Linked DNA regions of Methylovirgula sp. 4M-Z18. The protein of the gene in region 2 interacts with the protein of the main gene of each other region in a pairwise test. Links are inferred from orthologs where the notes say so. Each region holds a gene or a part of one and is shown on either strand. Other genes may lie near its edges. The genes, in order: V9T28_RS10720 and dnaA.

Region 1 (3,162 bases), 2.3 Mb from region 2 along the record:
CCCGTCGGCATAGCCAAGACTCAAGATCGCCAGACGCGACGGTCGCGGCGCCGTCCAGCGGGCATTGTAGCCGACGGTCTGGCCGGCGGCGATCTGCCGGATCTGCAGGATGCGCACGTCGAGCGCGACGACTGGCCGCATCGGATTGGCGCGGCCCGGAGTCGGATTGCCGCCGTAAAGCGCAAAGCCGGGGCGCACCAGGTCATGGAAGGGGCGTTGCTCCAGAAATATGCCGCTCGAATTGCATAGGCTCGCCGGGACCGACGCGTCGAAATAATTGCGCACATGCGCGAAATGATCGATCTGCCGTTGATTGCCGGCATTGTCCGGTTCCTCCGCAGCGATGAAGTGGCTCATCAGCAGGGCGGGCGGCGCCGGCAGGTTGGCCGCGAGAATCTGTTCCGTTCCCGGCTCGAAGCCAAGCCGGTTCATGCCGGATTCCACATGCAGCGCGAACGGCTGCCGCATATGGTTTTGCCACAGCACGAGATCCTGCGGGCTACCGATCACGGCGCGCAAATTATATTGACCGTAGAGCGCGACGCTGTCGGCGGGCAGGCCGTTGAGCACGTAGATCGTTGCGTCGCTCGCAACCGCACGTGCGCGGATCGCTTCGCTGACATGGGCGGTAAAGAATGTTTTGCAGCCGGCACGCAGCAATGCCGGCACTGCTTGCTCGATCCCGATGCCATAGGCATTGGCCTTGACCACCGCCGTGCATTCCGCCGGCGCGACTCGGGCTTTCAGCAGGCGCCAATTGTCCGCGAGGGCGCGCAAGTCGATGGTGAGAATGCCGTTGGATTGGGTCTCGAGAATATCAGGAATCATGCTCAATCCATCTGTACCGGCAGATTGTCCTCGCTCGCAAGATCCGAGAAGCGCGTCACTTCGGCTTCGAATTGCAGCTCGACCGTTCCCGTCGGGCCATGGCGCTGCTTACCGATGATCACTTCGGCGCGGCCATGCGCGCGCTCCATTTCGTTCATCCAGGTGATATGTTCCTCGGTGCCCGCCCGCGGCTCGCGATTTTTCAGATAATATTCTTCGCGATACACGAAGATCACCACGTCGGCGTCCTGTTCGATAGAGCCTGATTCACGCAAGTCCGACAATTGCGGGCGCTTGTCGTCGCGCTGTTCGACCTGACGCGAGAGCTGCGACAGCGCAATGATAGGGACGCTGAGTTCTTTGGCCAGGGCTTTGAGACCGGTGGTGATTTCCGTCAGCTCCTGCACGCGATTGTCGCCTTTCGATTTGGAGCCGGAGAGGAGCTGAATATAGTCGATGATCAACACGTCAAGGCCGCGCTGGCGCTTGAGGCGGCGGGCCCGGGCTGTCAGTTGCGCGATCGAGATGCCGCCGGTCTGGTCGATGTAGAATGGGATCGTTTGAATTTCGCGCGCCGCATCGGTGAGATGCTGAAAATCATGCTCCGTCATATCGCCGCGGCGAATTTTGTAGGAGGCGACGCCGGATTGTTCAGCGATGATACGGGCGGCCAATTGCTCCGCCGACATTTCGAGCGAAAAGAAGCCGACGATGCCGCCATTGACGGCCTCGTGCGACCCGTCGGCTTTCGTTTCGAACCGGTAGGCCTTGGCGATGTTGAAGCCGATATTGGTTGCAAGCGACGTCTTGCCCATGCCCGGTCGCCCGGCAAGGACGAGGAGGTCGGAGCGCTGCAAGCCGCCCATCACGCGGTCGAGTTCTCTCAAGCCGGTTGACACGCCCGATAAAGCCCCATCGCGCTGGAAGGCCTTGGCCGCCATATCCATGGCGATGGTGAGCGCATTGCCGAAAGATTGGAACCCGCCATCGGCACGGCCGCTTTCTGCGACCTGATACAGATTGCGCTCGGCCTCTTCGATCTGGGTGCGCGGCGTGAGATCGACCGGCGCGTCGTAGGCAGTGTTGACAATGTCTTCGCCGATACGAATGAGCTGGCGGCGGACGGCAAGGTCATAAATGGCGTGCGCATAGTCGCCGACATTGATGATCGACGTGGCCTCCGAGGCCAAACGACCAAGATATTTTGCCGGATTGACGTCGCCCCATTCCGCTTCGTTCAGGAAGGTTTTGACGGTTACGGTCGATGCGATCTTGCCGGAACGAATGAGCGAGGCGCAAATTTCGTAAATCTTGCCGTGCCGTGTCTCCTGAAAATGCTCCGCGCGCAAAAAATCGGAGACGCGGTCAAACGCGTCATTGTTGACCAGAATGGCGCCTAGCAAGGCCTGTTCCGCCTCGAGATTGTGCGGGGCAACGCGAAAGCTGGGTTGCTGCGCAACCGGAAGGCGTCCGGTCAATGGTTCGACATTCGCCATTTCTAATCGTTTCTAATCATTTTAAATAATCTCGTCTTAAACGCCGTTGCGGAGCGTTGATCCGACTCAAGTGCTTCAGTTTAACACAGAGATGGGCCGAAGAGGGGAGGCGTCTTCTGGCACGGGCGCTGGCTAAAGTGTTGAAGAATCGTTTTGCCGGCCTGACGTGCGAGTAGATATCAACATTATCCACTGCACCGCACGGGGCAAAAAAAGAGCTTGACGGGTTGGCGCCTTATTCGCATGGAGCGGGGCGCAGTGCTGATCGGAGTTTGTCGCTATGTCTTGGCGCGAGTTTTGGAACGGCGAACATTCCATTTATGTCAATGCCCGGCACAAGGCATTGCACTATGATCGCATCGCCAAGGACATGGCCGCGCTCGTTCCCCCCGGCGGCGCGCGCGTGCTCGATTACGGTTGTGGCGAGGCTCTCGGGGCCGCGATCGTCGCGGCGAAAGCGGCGCGGCTCTACCTTTATGATTCCGCGCCAAACGTGCAGGGTAAATTGCGTGGGCAATTTGCCGCGACTGCGAACGTCACGATTCTATCGGATAGCGATCTTGCGGCGTTGCCTGCTCAAAGCCTCGACATCGTAATTGCCAACTCGCTCTTGCAGTATTTGCGGCGTGACGAGTTTGGGCAATTGCTCGATTATTGGCACAATGCGCTCGGGCAGGGCGGACAGTTGATTTTGGCGGATGTTATTCCGCCCGATGCCAGCGCAATTTTGGATGTGCAGGCCTTGCTGGGCTTTGCCTGGCAGGGCGGGTTCTTCGCGGCCGCTTGCAAGGGGCTGGTCGCGACTTTCTTTTCCGATTATCGCAAGAAGCGCGGAGAA
Region 2 (3,152 bases):
TCAAACTCTGTATCGGCAACCGCTGGGAATTCGCGGCGATCGTCAAAGCGATGGTGGAAACCGGAATCCTTGCCGACTTCATCGTCATCGACGGCAAGGAGGGCGGCACCGGTGCGGCGCCGCTCGAATTCACCGATCACGTCGGCACGCCGTTGCGCGACGGGCTCGTGTTCGCAAACAATTGCCTCGTCGGCGCGGGCTTGCGCGATCGGATCCGGATTGGCGCGAGCGGCCGCATCGTCACAGCCTTCGATATTGCCCGCGTGCTCTCGCTCGGCGCTGATTGGTGCAATGCGGCGCGCGGCTTCATGTTCGCACTCGGCTGCGTGCAATCGCTCTCCTGCCATACCGACCGCTGCCCGACCGGCGTCGCGACGCAGGATCCGCGGCGCGGGGCAGCGCTGGATGTGCCGGACAAGGCCGCACGCGTGCATCGCTTCCACGATTCCACTTTGCAGGCCTTGAGCGAACTCATCGGCGCCGCCGGACTCGCGCATCCGAACGAGATCAAGCCGAGCCAGATTATGATGCGCACGTCGCTGTCCGAGGTGAAGAGCTTCGCGGATATCTACACGTTCTTGCAGTCCGGCGAACTCCTGGCTGGCAGCGCCAACAAAACCTATGCGGACATCTGGGCGATGGCCGATGCGCAGAGTTTCAAGCCGGCATGAGCAGCCTTGAACGGATCGTTGGACGCTCTATCTCTCAGCGCGTTATGCGCAAGCGATTGAACGTCCTTAATTGCCTATTGATTGCGTTGCTGAGCGTGGGCTTGGCGTCCGGTGCCGAAGCGGCGCGGAAAAACGCGTTTTCCTGTCCGATCCGGCATGTGTGCGCGGATCCGCATCGGGCCGCGGGCAGTGCGTGCACCCATTATGTCACGATGATTTCCTGCAAGGAATTGCGCACGCAGCAGACAGCCTCGACGCCGGCAAAACCAGCGCCGGTGGCGAAATCAAAATCGAAGCCTACTCGAGCAGCATGCGCTTCAAAAGCTCGATCTCATCGGAAAGGCTCTTGTCCGCACCGGTAAGCCCTTCGATCTTGCGCACCGCGTGCAGGACGGTCGTGTGATCGCGTCCGCCGAAGCGGCGGCCGATTTCGGGCAAGGAGCGCAGGGTCAAGACCTTCGACAGGAACATCGCGATCTGGCGCGGCCGCACGACGGTGGCGGTGCGACGCGACGAGAGAATATCGGCGCGACTCACATTGTAGTGATTGGCGACGAGCTTCTGAATGTCTTCGATCTTCACGCGCTTGGGCTCGCGCGTGCGAATGAGATCGCGGATCGCGTTCTCCGCCGTCTCGACGCTCAGCGGCGCGCCGGAAAGCGTCGTATGCGCCAGCAGGCGATTGACCGCACCGTCGAGATCGCGGCCATTGGTGGTGATGGCGTGCGCCACATATGACACGACCGCGTTCGGCACGTCGAAGCCTGGCTGCGTCGCCTTGGCGGCTTGGATCCGCGTTTCGAGAATCTTCACGCGCAAGGCTTCGTCGAGCGCGCCCATCTCGACGCACAGGCCGCAGGCAAGGCGCGAGCGCACCCGCTCTTCGAGCGCTTCGAGATCGGACGGCGGACGATCCGCGGCGATAACGATCTGACGCCCCGCATCCATCAGCGCATTCAGCGTGTGGCAGAATTCCTGTTGGATCTGCTTGCCCTGCAAGAATTGCACGTCGTCGATGATCAGCACGTCGATCGCGCGCAGCTTTTCCTTGAAGGCGATGGCCGTTTGCGCTTTGAGCGCCGAGACGAAACCGTACATGAATTTTTCAGCGGTCAGATAGATCACGCGCCGGCGCTGTTCGCTCGCCGCATGGGCGACCGCTTGCAAGAGATGGGTTTTGCCGAGGCCGACGCTCGCGTGAATGTAGAGCGGATTATATAGCGCCGGATCGCCTGGCTTGCCGTTCGCGACATTCTGCGCGGCTGCATGCGCCAATTGATTGGAACGGCCGATCAGGAAACTCCCGAAGGAGAGCCGGCGATCGAGCGGCGAGCCGCTCAGACCATCGACTTCCGTCGCCGCCGTGACTTTGGCCGAAGGCGCGCGCGGTGCACTCGACGCAGCGCGATGCAGAGCGCGCTCCGCTGCGTCCGCCGCTACCTCGAGCGCTTTGTGCGGCACTGCCGCAGCCATTTCCGCGCCGCGCACCAGGCGCGGCGGCGCTGCCGGCCGCGACACGGCCGAGCGCAGATTCACATGCAGAGTCTTGATCTCGCGATGTTCGGCCGCGAGCGCTGCAACCAACTTGTCGGTGTAGTGAGATTCGATCCAGCTCTTCAGGAAACGCGTCGGCACCGAGAGCTCTGCCGTACCGGCACAGATCGCGTCGAGCTCCACACGGCCAAACCAGGCGTTGAAGGTTTCTTCGCCGAGTTCGGCCTTCAAGCGGCGACCGGCACGATGCCAAATTTCTTTCTCGTTCGGAGCGGAATCCTCATCCGCGGATTCGAGTGACAGAACGGGCGTATGTGCAGCAGCAGCTTGCGACTTGAACATGGCTGTGGGCTTTTCTGAGCTTGAGGATTTAGGGGAGAAACGTTGCCGGATCGTGTTCTTAAGATTGAATCCAAGGCAACGCGTGCGCCTTCCAGCCATCGACCATCCCGCGATGGCGGGAGGTGTCGGGCGGCCCCTCAAAGCCGCCGGAAATATTGAAACATTGCGAATAATTCTTGGTCGTCAATGCGCGCGCCGCGGCGAGGCTGCGCGCGCCGGAACGGCACAGAAACAGAATCGGGGCGTCGGACGGGATGCCGCGGGCGCGCAATTCGTTATCGAGCACGTCGGCGAAATTCGTCGCGACGACCATGGAAGGATATTGCTGCCATTCGATGCAGATCGGGTCGCGATTGACCGAGCTCAAATCGGGCAGACCCACAAAACTCCACTCGGCCCGAGTGCGAACATCGACCAATTGCGCATCGGCGTGCTGCTTCAGCAGGTCGAAAGCCTCGACCGCCGTCACATCACCCGCATATCCTGCCTCTGTATTCATAGTCACAGCTACCCCTCTGCGGACAATACGCCCTCAGTCTAAGCCCCGGCCACATGGCGTCTTTGTCGGTTTTGTCAGGCCTTCTTAGTAAAGAAACTACGGTACTGACTCTCAATACTCTCGATATAAACGCTTACGTAAATAGG

The links.
Region 1: the proteins of dnaA (region 2) and V9T28_RS10720 interact in binary tests that used the Escherichia coli proteins (3 or more experiments, as listed by UniProt). The link is inferred for Methylovirgula sp. 4M-Z18 from one-to-one orthologs.

The regions. Positions count from the first base shown.
Region 1 is NZ_CP149574.1:2,309,190-2,312,351, reverse strand. What follows is about bases 78-2,918. They hold V9T28_RS10720 (replicative DNA helicase), read right to left. Parts: upstream 2,325-2,918; coding sequence 831-2,324; downstream 78-830. Other genes in these bases: V9T28_RS10715 (class I SAM-dependent methyltransferase), read left to right, coding at 2,605-2,918; alr (alanine racemase), read right to left, coding at 78-828. Also shown: more of alr, read right to left, coding at 1-77; more of V9T28_RS10715, read left to right, coding at 2,919-3,162. UniProt on the Escherichia coli protein: The main replicative DNA helicase, it participates in initiation and elongation during chromosome replication. Travels ahead of the DNA replisome, separating dsDNA into templates for DNA synthesis.
Region 2 is NZ_CP149574.1:4,642,808-4,645,959, forward strand. What follows is about bases 239-3,069. They hold dnaA (chromosomal replication initiator protein DnaA), read right to left. Parts: upstream 2,508-3,069; coding sequence 969-2,507; downstream 239-968. Other genes in these bases: V9T28_RS21500 (FMN-binding glutamate synthase family protein), read left to right, coding at 239-671; V9T28_RS21510 (rhodanese-like domain-containing protein), read right to left, coding at 2,566-3,006. In the rest of the region: more of V9T28_RS21500, read left to right, coding at 1-238. UniProt on the Escherichia coli protein: Plays an essential in the initiation and regulation of chromosomal replication. Binds in an ATP-dependent fashion to the origin of replication (oriC) to initiate formation of the DNA replication initiation complex once per cell cycle.